3 regions of the Paenibacillus mobilis genome follow, and region 1 is predicted to be linked to each of the others. Evidence: predicted binding sites of a transcription regulator. Region 1 holds the regulator's gene; each other region holds the start of a gene.
What was found. Region 1 encodes LexA, which represses DNA repair genes until DNA is damaged. Its sites were predicted from a motif close to CGAACATATGTTCG; they were not measured.

Region 1 (4,174 bases):
CTTGCAGCATCTACTCCGGTGATTTCCTCCGCTTTCCGGCAAACCTCTTTAAACGTTTCCTCTACGCTGCGTTCATCCCATAGCAGCGTATCATCAAGGTCAAAACAAACTGCTTTCACTTCAGCCATTCCCCGTTCCCCCCGGTTTCCGTCTAATGTCCAGCTTATTTTTTCTCGAACTCTACCCCATGAGTAGCCGCAAATTCCTGCAAAGCCGCACCGACTTGTTCGGTGTCATAAAAATTGCGGCTGCCTGAAAACGTCCAGTTCGGCTCTTTCGTTTTGGCTACGATCGTGATCGTTTTGCCGCTCCATTTGATTTTGGCGATCGAACCTGCATCCAGACTGCGGTCCCGATTAAATTTGGAAGTAAACAGCTTGTTTTTGTAGATCCGCAGATAAGGTTTTCTTAAGAAAATCACAATACCCAGCACAAAATACAAAGCTACCGTAATAATGTAAAGCGTATTTATGTTTTCGGTCCCGCCAATAAAACCCATAACCGCATACATAGCGCCAAGCACAACAAACAGCAGCGGCAGAAGCACGTTACGCCCTCTGAACGTTACGCCTTCGCCTTTGCTGCCTAAAGTTCCGCCGGGTTTAACCCCTTTCTTCTGCTGATTAATGTTGAATTTCTGACGGTTTTTCTCTACTTTCCGTTCAAACGATCTTGACATTCCCTTGCATCCTCCCTAGACATGGTTGCCGGAGAGCCGGCTATTTTTCGTCAACAATCTCAATGGATTCAAGCTGTTGACGGAAGTTTTTGCGGATATTGCCAAGATATATTTCACGCAGCTCTGCGCGTTCGAGCTTTTCTGCTTCCGTTAATCCTTCCGCTTTGTGTTTGCGGGCCAATTCGTTGATCCGCTGTACCAGGCTATCGATGTCCATAAAGTCCTCCTTCATTAAAGGCATTACTATTTACTTTGACACGTCAAAAAGAGCTTGTCAAGGCGCTGTAAGCCCCCTGCAAGCTCTGCCATTCTTAAGGAAGAAAGGTTCGAAAAAATTTCAATCCATATTCAATCTATAATCAATCTATATTAGGAAGATTTAAAATATCTCCGGCTTGAATGCCGCTGTCATGCAAATGGTTTAATGAGGATAACAAACCGACATATTTACGGGTATCCATGCCGGATGGTTTATGAGCCAACGCGATATTCCACAACGTATCTCCCTGCATCACCACAACGGATTCATACACCGGCTCCTCTCCCGGGGAAACCGAAGCCGCAAAAGCGCTGATAAAACCGGTAAAAGAAAGAAGCAGCACGGCTATCACTACGAAGGTGCGGATAAAAGGTTTGCGGGTACCGGAAGACATTGGGGATTTATGTAAGAATCGCACCGAAGCTGTGGACATCACTGGCGACGGGGTTGTATGGATACTTTTATAAGTACTGTACTTTAACATTTAAAATCACTCCCAAACGTTTGTTCTGTTTTGTCTGAAATCAATATAACACGAACGTTTGTTTTGTTCAATAGTTTTTTAGAACAATTGTTCCCCTGCGTTTCGCCGCCCTATTTCCTAATTTGCAGCCTTCTATAGAAAAAGGTTAGAACTCCTGTTTGTGCGAACGGAGGTTCTATGTTATAATTTTTCCAAACGTTACTAAGATGGGGTTGATAACAAATGTCGAAGGTTTCCAGCCGCCAGCAGGCGATCTTGGAATTTATACGCAGTGAAGTTCGAATGAAAGGTTATCCTCCTTCTGTTCGGGAAATTGGCGAAGCTGTGGGACTGGCCTCCAGTTCGACAGTACATGGTCATCTGGACCGTTTGGAGAAGAAAGGTCTGATTCGCAGAGACCCGACAAAACCGCGGGCGATTGAACTGCTGGGCCAGGAAGAGTCGGAGAATTCCAATATGTTTGCCCATACTGTGGCAAGAATTCCGGTTGTGGGCAAAGTTACGGCCGGCGTTCCGATCACCGCAACCGAGAATATCGAGGATTATTTCCCGCTTCCCAACCATTATGTCGGAGATAAGGAAGTATTTATGCTTGCCGTTGTCGGCGAAAGCATGATCGAAGCCGGAATTCACAACGGAGACTATGTGATCGTCCGTCAGCAGCAAACCGCTGAAAACGGCGATATCGTGGTGGCTATGACGGAAGAGGACGAAGCTACGGTCAAAACTTTTTATAAAGAAAGAGACCACATCCGTTTGCAGCCTGAGAATCCAGCCTTTGAACCGCTTCGTTTGAAACACGTAACCATTTTGGGCAAAGTGATCGGACTGTTCCGGGATTTCCATTAAAGGCTCGCCATTTATTTTTTCGTATGAAGTTCATTTACTGGTAAATAATATAAAGGCAGCTCCTTTCCCTTTGAAAGGATAGCTGCCTTTTTACATTTGATATTCCCATGGAAACCTCGTTAAGCCGGGTTTTAGATCGGCCGCACACACACGATCATGGATAGTGATTTTTTTTATTGTATGCTATATTGATAAAAAAGATAATTGAATCGATAATTTATTTTTATCGCTCGATTCTTTTAAAAACTTTATAAAGGATTGAAACAAATTGAACCTGCAGCAGTCTTCCGAATTCATTAAGAAAAAATCCGCAACGCTTAGACCCGCACAAGAGATAGCCATCATTATCTTCTCTGCTTTTCTTGTCGCTGCCGGCCTGAACCTCTTTTTGATTCCGCATCAGCTGTTATCAGGAGGCATTTCGGGTCTTGCATCGATTATCGGCTATTTAACGGGCTGGAACATTTCCATCGTTTATTTCGTGCTAAATCTTCCCTTGATTATATGGGGCTGGAAAGCCGTTGGCCGGCGTTATATCGTTTTAAGCCTGATTTCCGTTGTAGCGACGACCTGGTTTATGGCCGTGATCCCCGTAGTGGGCGTGACTCATGACCCTACGCTTGGCGCGGTAGCCGGCGGGATTATCTCGGCGATCGGCATCGGATTTTCCTTAAGGGTGGGAGGCTCCACCGGCGGATTCGACATTGTAGGTTCAATTATTACGCGGAAATACGATCTTCCTATCGGCAACATTTTGTTTGTTTTGAACGGACTTGTTTTTATTGCCCTCGGCTTCTATAAAACCTGGGACCTTGCGCTTTATTCTCTGCTTTCCACTTTCGTTAAAGGGAAGGTCGTGGATACCATTCACGTAGGCCATATCAAAGTGACCTGCTTTATCATTACAAAGGAAAGAGACCGCATGCTTGCCGAATTGCGGAAGCTGCACCACGGCATCACTTGCATGGATTCCCAAGGCGGTTACAGCCAGGTGGGCAACTCCACCTTGATGACCGTGACCACCAGATATGAGCTTGCGGCCGTACGAAAAGCGGTGGTGACCACGGATCCCTATGCCTTTATGAACGTTGTCCAATCGACGGAAATCGTCGGGCGTTTTGCGCGGGGACATTCCAAATAAAACAACAACCCCAAGGAACCAGCGGGTCCCCTGGGGTTATTTATTTTTCCGTCAAAATTGGCTTAATCTTCTTCTACCGCAACACCAAGCGCGCGGTTTTTCTCTTTGAAACGGCTGTTATGGGACGAAACGTAAGCTACACGCTCCGCACTAGGATCGATGTACAGCTTGGCGCTGTTCACGGCCAACACCGCATCGGTAAATGTGCCTGCAATCAGGCGAACCTTGCTCTCGTAATTCACGAAATCCCCTGCCGCAAAAATCCCCGGAATATTGGTCTCCAGCTTTCCGTTCACATCGATCCACCACTGCCCCAAGTTAAAGCCCCAATCCCTTACAGGACCGAAATCCGTTCGCATCCCGTGGCTGACGATCACTGCGTCAACATCAAGCAGCTCCGTCGACCCCGTTTCCACATGGGTGATGGTCACCTGTTCAATGTGTTCGCCGCTTCCGCTGTGCAGCCTATCTACGACATAAGGCGTTTTGATCGCGGCAGAGGACTGCTTCATTTTTAATACATTTCGTTCATGTCCGCCAAACTCGTCGCGACGGTGCACGACAGTGACCTGCTCAGCAATCGGGCATAATTCGTTGGCCCAATCCACAGCGGAATCCCCGCCGCCTGAAATCAGAACGTTTTTTCCGCGGAATTCTTCAAGCTCCTGCACGGTATAGTGAAGATTGCTAACTTCATACCGGTCCGCACCTTCAATTTCCAGTTTAGCCAGCTTCCGAATTCCGTAGCCGATGGCCATGATC
Region 2 (4,174 bases), on a different contig from region 1:
ATCGCGGGCAGCGATTACGGGGATATTACGGAGTACGGCGCGGAGTTTCTTGCGGGGCAGCCCCCGGCCTACTTCGCGCAGGTGATGGACATTGGCTACGACAAGAACGGCAAGCGGACGGATAAGTGGGGCGATGGATTAACGCAGCTTGACGAGTTGCTCGAAGACTTTACGGATGACTATCTCGTGCGCTCGAACTTATATCCGCACATACCTTCGTGGCATAGCGTCAAAGACGTCAGCGCGTTCATGTTTTCGCATGGTAACGGTAGCAGCGACGGATACCGAGTTGCGAGCCGAACGTATGTGGGCGGACCCTATCGTTGGAACGAGTTAACGCTCGGGGCCGGCAAGGAAATCGAATGGCACGGCGAAATGATCAGCACGTACGACTTCACGTGGCAGGACCGGAATGTGGCGGAATATCACAGCGAGGCCACGGCTATTCTTCCGGATGCAGCGTAACAAACGAATAGACCACGGAGGCTACTCGCCAATGTGGTCTATTTCCGCGTATACAACGTCCTCGATCGATATCCACTCCAGCTCGCCGCCGTGCGCGAACTTAAACTCGCGCTTATGCGACAGTATCGTTTTCACCGTGCCCGTCATATCGCGGTCTTCAATCGCGTCAAACAGGTGGACAGTTACTGGAACTTGATACGTGAGAGATTGCGCGAGAGCCCAGTCGATCATTTCGAGCTCTTGCGGGTCCTTCTGCGGCTTAATCCGGCGAGACTGCGACAGCCGATGCGTTATAATGACTTCGCGATGTTCCGGCAGCATCATGCGCGACGATTCCCACCGGCCGTTTCCCGTTAGCTTTTTGCTCATTTGTAGTGTCCTCCGATCTTAGACGTTCGTTCGAGCGCCTGGCCGCTATCGAGTAGCGAAGACGCGCGTAGGATCGCATGACCGCCGTAACGGGTCTTGATGTCGTCGGTGACGCGCTCAAGGTTGCGGACACGCTCGCGGTCGTCAAATAGCGTAAACTGGTATTCGTCATCCGGGCACAATCCGGATAGTGTCACGCCCAGTTGACGCACCGGTCGGCCGTCCCAATGGCGGTAAAATATCGTAGAGGCCGCGCCATAAACCTCGTTCGTAATGTTAGTCGGGTCGGGCAGCGTCATCTGGCGGCTGAATCCGGTTGGGCGGGCTAAGTCCGCGCCCCGAGCGCCAGCCGAAACGATATGGCCCATATAGCCCTTCGCGCGACTCCTGCGGCAGACTTCTTCGCTGAGTTCGAGCAATATAACGTCAATCTCGTCGCGGCTGTTATAGTCGCGCGGCAACGTCATAAAGTGGCCGACCGCTTTTTGCATGTCATGGGTGGCGGGCGATACCGGACTGTCGTCGATCCCGTTCGCCGTCTGCCAAAACAACTCCGCTTGTATGTCGCTGTTCCGTCCCATAACCGCGCGCATCTTACGTTTAAGCTCGTATAAGGGCAGGCGCGCGATACCTCCAATAGTATAAATACCCATCCGGTTAAAATGCGCGGCCATTCGCGAGCCAACGCCGAACATTTTACCTACCGGCTGCGGCCACAGGCGCTCCGCAATGTCCGATTTTGGCAGCGTGTATATGCCGGATTTATTTTTCTTCGCGAACATGTCCGTTGCCATTTTCGCGAGGATCTTCGTTGAGCTGATGCCGACGCGTATCCACACGCCGGTTTCGAGCATGACGCGCGTCTGCAAGCTGCGCGCAATGGCTTCGGGCGATCCGAAATAGGCAAGCGATCCGGTAACGTCAAGAAACTGCTCGTCGATCGAGAATGGCTCGACCAAGTCCGTAAACGATTCGTATATCTTCGTTATTGCAAGCGATACGTCTATGTACGTTTGCATTCGCGGACGGATAACGACCAGATCCGGACACTTGCGCAACGCGTCGCCTAGCGTCTCTGCCGCTGAGACGCCGAACGATTTTGCGATCGGGCACGCGGCGAGGATAATGCCGGACCTTCGCGCGGGGTCTCCGGCCACGGCTAGCGGCTTATCTCGGTATTCCGGGTGGGCCGCTTTTTCTACCGAGGCGTAAAACGATTGACAGTCCGCAAGCATTATAACGGGATCTCTTTTCATGCGCTCAACCTCCGAATGTGAACGTTTGTTTGTTATAATCGTATTATATGCGAATATATGTTCGTTATTCAAGCGTTTCGTTAGCGGTAAAATTTAACACTACGTTCGCATTCGTTCCCCTATACGATATGGTATAGTGAGGGTATAATAAAGACAACAATAACAGACGCGAGGGGTAAGTAAAATGATTAACGTAATGAAGGCGGCATGGATGATTGCAAGACAAGGAGCGGCACGGTTCGGCGGCCCTGTTAAGGACTATTTTGCAGAAGCTTTAAAAGCAAGCGTGGAAAAACACCAAGGCAGCCCGGTCTCGTGTAGACTTCGAACTGGCGGCAGACACTCGCAAATTCCGCACTTGGGTGGCGAAAATTGTGGGCCCACATGCCTCGTACAAAATGGAGCGGGAGTTTTTGAGCCAAGACAGTACAAACGAGTACGGCGAGAAGGTATTCCGTCTGTCGGCAGGCTTTTACGAGTATAATGACGGTCGGCGTCGCGAGTTTTTCCAAGTAGTGGGCGGCGGTGTCCGCGCGGTTGACCAAAACTTTATACTGGCGGCGATTGCGTAATGGCCAGGCAATTGATCGACCTGACGGGCGAACGGTACAGCCGGCTTACCGTAATAAAGGAAATCGAACGTAAAGGGTACACTCGCAGATGGCTATGTCGATGCGAGTGCGGCAGCGAGGTGTCGGTAACGATGCCCAACTTGCGGAACGGACACACAACGTCATGCGGATGTTACCAAAGCGAGCGAGCAAGCGAGACTAACCTTGACGATCTGACCGGTAAGCAATTCGGAAAGCTCATCGTAGTCGGCCGAGGTGAGACGGATGCAAAGCGCCATGTACACTGGATCTGCCGGTGTGACTGCGGTCGGGAAAACGTCAGTGTTGACGCACTAAACTTACGCAACGGGACCACAAAGTCGTGCGGGTGCTTGCGCGCAGAAAGAGGAGCGGAAGTCCAACGCTACGACGAGGAAAACCTGCGTGTTGAGGGAGTGTACACGCCTGTACTTAAAAGCAGGGTCAGAAGCGATAGCAGTACCGGCGTTAAGGGCGTAACTGTACGGAAGCGTAAGGATGGAAGCGAAGTGTTCCGCGCACGAATATGCGTTAAAGGAAAGTCATATTTCCTCGGCGACCATAACACAGTTGAGGCGGCCGCCGCCGCAAGGAAAGCGGGGGAAAGCAAATATCACCAACCGTACATCGAAGCTTTGGAGGGTAAAACTAATGAGTAACGCGTGGAAAGGATCGGGACCTTGGGATGGGTGGAGAATCGATGGAGGAGCTTTGGTTAGTCCGTCTGGCCGCACGTACGGTCCGAACGATATCGAGCCGCAGCACTATAATCAATCCGAGTTAGCGAAGGCTATCGGGGTGACGCGTGGAGCTATAGCGGACCGTCTACGACGCGGAACCTTGCCTCCGTTTGATGACATTAAGCAAAAAACGTGGAGGGGCGAGACGGTTAGCCACTTATTCAAGTAATTAACATTATGTTCGTATCTGTTCCCCTATACATTGTCGTATAGGCATGCTATATTTAAGACGCATCAAGGGAGTGCGCGGAAACAGCAATAAGCCGGGGATGCCGGATGAGCGAAAGGAGTCGTCATAATGGGACAAAAAGTCGAACTGTACAAGTGGGAGAATTTCAAAGCGGTCAAGGGATGGGATCAGCGATATGGATTTGCACTTGTTGGGGATCGCCTTAGTTTTGAGTTTGTTGGGGAGGTTTCCGAACCGGAAGAATATATGTTGCCGGAGGGGTACAGCTTTGATGAGTCGCCAATGGGTTACATGGCCATCTATGACGATAAAAATCAGCAATGTGAGATCGAACACTCTGGCGGACGCCCCGTCTTGGTTAGTACACGGCGAGTTGTCCTGGAAAAAGCGGGGAGGAACTAATAAATACTCGACATGCCAAAAGCGATGCCCACTAACCGGTTGAGATTAGTGGGCATCTTATTTATAAAATAGTTATAGTTCCTTTGGCGACGAATATAGCCCACTTGGGTATTTCATTCGACGCCTCGACTGGAATCCGATCGAATGTCCAATTGCGTTCAG
Region 3 (4,174 bases), on a different contig from region 1:
ATATTCCATTGGACCTGCAATTTACGAATTTTAAGTAATGAGGGTTTAAACTCATTTTTTAAGCCGTTTTTCCTCAGCCTGGTGTTTTTTGACTCTCATTTTGCCGTATATTATACTTGGTAAGGTATATTTGGCTAATTTTAGTCCGCACCAATGGGGGAGACAGGATGAACGGTTTACATGAGAGAGACAAAAGGACAAGCAAAATCCGGAACTTTAACAGGGAGGATGAGTTGTGAATTTACCTAATAAAATAACGATGTCCCGGATTTTTTTGATTCCGCTGATGCTGGTGTTTCTGCTGATCGACGAAAAAAGCTTCGGAATCCTGCAATGGGGAACCTACAGCCTGCCGGTCAATCAGCTGATTGCCGCACTGCTGTTTATTTTGGCGGCGAGCACAGACGGCATTGACGGTTATTTGGCACGCAAAAACAATATGGTGACCAATCTGGGCAAATTGCTGGACCCGCTGGCTGATAAACTGCTGGTTGCGGCGGTTCTGATTTCGCTTACCGCGATGGACAAATGCAGCGCCTGGATTTCCGTGATCATCATCAGCCGGGAGTTCGCCGTAACGGGGCTCAGGGAGGTTGCTTTGCTGGAAGGTTCAGTCATTGCGGCAAGCAAATGGGGAAAAGCCAAAACCATCACGCAAATTATCGCGATCAGCGCTTTATTATTGAATAATTTCCCTTTTGAATGGATGAATATTCCTTTTGACGACATCGCGATTTGGCTTGCTGCGATTATTACCATTTACTCCGGCATAGACTATTTTGTGAAGAATAAAAGCATACTTTCTTTATCCAAAATTTAAATTCATCTTCACCACTTGCAGCGAAGGGATTGACGCAGATGAAAGCCGAAATTATCGCAGTAGGAACCGAGCTTCTGCTTGGTCAAATTGTAAATACCAACGCCCAGTATTTATCCCAGGAGTTGGCGGCTCTCGGAATTGACGTTTATTTTCAGACCGTTGTTGGCGATAATATGGACCGTCTTCAGCAGGCTATCCACACGGCTCAAGGCAGAGCGGATATTCTTCTTTTTACGGGAGGACTCGGCCCCACTCAGGATGATTTAACCAAAGACGCGCTTGCGGCGGTGCTTGGACGTTCTTTGCATATCGACCGGCTGGCGATGGACCATGTCGAGCAATTTTTTAAAGACCGTGCCCGTCCGATGACGGAAAACAACAAACGCCAGGCTTTATCCATTGACGGAGCGACACCTCTTCCGAATTCAACAGGTCTTGCGATCGGGAACGCTTTGTCCGAGAACGGCAAACATTACATACTTCTGCCCGGTCCGCCTAAAGAGCTGGTTCCGATGTTTGAAGAACAGGTCAAGAACTGGATTTTGCAGCAGGTGCTCACGGAAGAGAAACCTCTTTATTCCAGAATGCTTAAGTTTGCCGGAATCGGCGAGTCGGCGCTCGAAACGGAATTATTAGATCTTATTGAAGGCCAAAGCGATCCGACCCTAGCTCCTTATGCAAAAGAAAGCGAAGTGACGGTCCGCATTTCGACCAAAGCTTCTTCCGTTTTGGAAGCCGCGGAGAAATTGGACGCCATGGAAGCTCAAATTCGTTCACGACTGCCTGAGAATCTTTATGCGAGCGAAGATGTGCCGATTGAAAAAGTGATCGTGGATCTGCTTACGGAATTGGGTCTGACGGTAGCCATCGCGGAAAGCTGCACGGGCGGCTTGCTGATGGGCAATTTGACTTCCATTCCGGGATGCGCAACGGTGTTCAAAGGGGGAATCGTCTGTTACTCCAACGACATGAAGGAGAAACTCTTGAATGTGCCCCATGACCTGCTTGAAGGAGAAAATGCGCCGGGAGCAGTGAGCAAGGAAACGGCTGAAGTGCTGGCCGAGCAGGTCCGCATGGTGATGGATGCCGACTTTGGATTGTCCGTCACAGGCGTAGCCGGGCCCGCCTTCTCCGAACGCAAACCCGTCGGGCTTGTTTATCTCGGTTTATCCGAACGGGGCGGGGAGACGACAACCTTTGAATTGCACTTGAAGGGCAACCGCGATACGATCCGGGTTCGATCGGCGAAATCCGTGTTATATCAATTGTGGCTTAAGCTTAATGAAAAAACTAAGGGCTGATGCTGGAAACGTCCGGCTTTGCAAGGCGCCGTTTTTTTCTTTATAATGGTTTTAGCGGAAGAACCGCAGCAACTGTTTAAATTGCTGCGGTTCTTTTTTTTAGGGATTCAGGAAAAATCTTGCTGTTTAGGCGTTTCGGAAGGGGAGTGGCTGGAGACTTCAAAAAAACGAATGTATGTTCGAAAAATGCTTGGCAAACGCTCTGAAACAAGGTATAATTTATTGTAGGAAGAACAGTTAAGTATTTTATCTCATTAAGGATGTGAGCTGATTGTCAGATCGTCGTGCAGCGTTGGAAATGGCGCTTCGTCAAATAGAAAAACAATTCGGTAAAGGTTCCATTATGAAACTGGGAGAATCCACTCATATGCAAGTGGAGATCGTCCCAAGCGGATCTTTGGCTTTAGATATTGCACTCGGCACAGGCGGATTTCCGCGCGGCCGTATTATTGAAGTGTATGGACCGGAATCCTCCGGTAAAACAACGGTAGCCCTGCATGCGATTGCAGAGGTTCAAAAAATCGGCGGACAAGCTGCTTTTATTGATGCGGAGCATGCGCTTGATCCTTCTTACGCCAATAAACTTGGCGTTAATATTGATGAATTGCTGCTTTCCCAGCCGGACACCGGCGAGCAGGCTTTGGAGATTGCCGAAGCTCTCGTGCGCAGCGGCGCGGTAGACATTATCGTCATTGACTCCGTTGCGGCATTGGTGCCTAAAGCGGAAATCGAAGGGGAAATGGGCGATTCCCACGTAGGTCTGCAAGCGAGACTGATGTCTCAAGCGCTGCGTAAATTGTCCGGTGCGATCAGCAAATCGAAAACGATCGCGATCTTTATTAACCAGCTTCGCGAGAAAGTTGGCGTGATGTTCGGTAACCCTGAAACAACGCCGGGCGGCCGCGCCTTGAAGTTCTACTCCACCGTCCGTCTGGATGTGCGCCGGGTAGAAACGATTAAAATGGGCAATGACATGGTGGGTAACCGTACCCGCATTAAAGTCGTTAAGAACAAAGTGGCTCCTCCGTTTAAACAAGCAGAGGTTGATATTATGTACGGCGAAGGGATTTCAAAAGAAGGCAGCATCGTCGATATCGGCGTAGAGCTGGATATCGTCGACAAAAGTGGTGCCTGGTACTCTTATGCAGGCGAACGTTTGGGCCAAGGCCGTGAAAATGCGAAGCAATTTTTGAAAGAACATAAAGAAATTGCTGACGCTATTGAACTTAAAGTTCGTGAAGCAAGCAGCTTGACCACGGTTGTACCGGCTTCTTCTGCAGAAGAAGAGGAAGCGGATAAATTGGAAGAACAGGCGCTTTTTGAAGCCGAATAACAATCGTGAATTTTGCGATCTAGCGCTCTGCGATATCTCAGAGCGCTTTTTTGCATGAAATCGTAAGAAATGCCAAAGTTATAAATAAAGGCAGGGTAGCTGCGGAAGCTCCATTCAGGCGCATCTGCTCCCTGCCGACAGAATTTCACGCAGGGAGAGGATCCGATGCCGGAACAGCATGAAGAAACATTCACGGACGCGCTGGCTTCTTTTCCGGAGCATCAGCAGCTTGAAATTACCAGCGTGAAGCAGCTGCAAGGCTGGAAAAATAAACAGAGGTACCAAATCTGCTTTATGGAACACTGCCTGGAGGTACACGAAAACACGATGATCAAGTTCCGGATGCTGAAAGGCGGCCGTTTCTCCCGGACGGAACTTGAAGAAATCGTTCAGGCGGATGAGAAGCAGCAGGCCTATGCGGCCGGTCTGGCCTTTTTGGGACGCAAACCCCGTACCGCATATGAAATGGTTGTCCGGCTGAAAGAAAAAGGCTTTGGAGAATCCATTGCCAAGCAAACGATGGAACGTCTGGAGCGGGAGGGTTATCTCGATGATGCCCGGTACGCGGCGGAATGGGCACAGCAGCGCTTGGAGGGCAAAGGCAAGGGGAAGATGTGGATCAGGCAGGAACTACTCCAGAAAGGCGTTTCCAAGCCTCGTATCGAGGCAGCCCTGGAACAGGTGGATGAAGAAACCGAATTTGAAAGCGCAAAAAAGCTG

Region 2: AC3ZPD_RS21495 (DNA polymerase IV) is a predicted target of LexA. The motif match lies at 2,141-2,154, and genes of this name have one in related genera.
Region 3: recA (recombinase RecA) is a predicted target of LexA. The motif match lies at 2,290-2,303, and genes of this name have one in related genera.

What each region holds. Positions count from the first base shown of each region.
Region 1 is NZ_JBZCMS010000002.1:142,752-146,925, forward strand. It holds gene AC3ZPD_RS03790 (HAD family hydrolase) at 1-128, opposite strand, end outside; gene AC3ZPD_RS03795 (hypothetical protein) at 164-679, opposite strand; gene AC3ZPD_RS03800 (DUF896 domain-containing protein) at 720-896, opposite strand; gene AC3ZPD_RS03805 (LysM peptidoglycan-binding domain-containing protein) at 1,039-1,422, opposite strand; gene lexA (transcriptional repressor LexA) at 1,645-2,271, shown strand; gene AC3ZPD_RS03815 (YitT family protein) at 2,540-3,412, shown strand; gene AC3ZPD_RS03820 (NAD(P)/FAD-dependent oxidoreductase) at 3,475-4,174, opposite strand, start outside.
Region 2 is NZ_JBZCMS010000017.1:33,849-38,022, forward strand. It holds gene AC3ZPD_RS21485 (HsdM family class I SAM-dependent methyltransferase) at 1-465, shown strand, start outside; gene AC3ZPD_RS21490 (YolD-like family protein) at 487-834, opposite strand; gene AC3ZPD_RS21495 (DNA polymerase IV) at 831-2,090, opposite strand; partial or broken gene AC3ZPD_RS21500 (hypothetical protein) at 2,287-2,355, shown strand; partial or broken gene AC3ZPD_RS21505 (hypothetical protein) at 2,381-2,662, shown strand; gene AC3ZPD_RS21510 (DUF3653 domain-containing protein) at 3,332-3,589, shown strand; gene AC3ZPD_RS21515 (hypothetical protein) at 3,719-4,012, shown strand; gene AC3ZPD_RS21520 (DUF1905 domain-containing protein) at 4,074-4,174, opposite strand, start outside.
Region 3 is NZ_JBZCMS010000001.1:127,360-131,533, forward strand. It holds gene AC3ZPD_RS00660 (YajQ family cyclic di-GMP-binding protein) at 1-38, shown strand, start outside; gene pgsA (CDP-diacylglycerol--glycerol-3-phosphate 3-phosphatidyltransferase) at 236-820, shown strand; gene AC3ZPD_RS00670 (competence/damage-inducible protein A) at 859-2,121, shown strand; gene recA (recombinase RecA) at 2,393-3,454, shown strand; gene AC3ZPD_RS00680 (regulatory protein RecX) at 3,620-4,174, shown strand, end outside.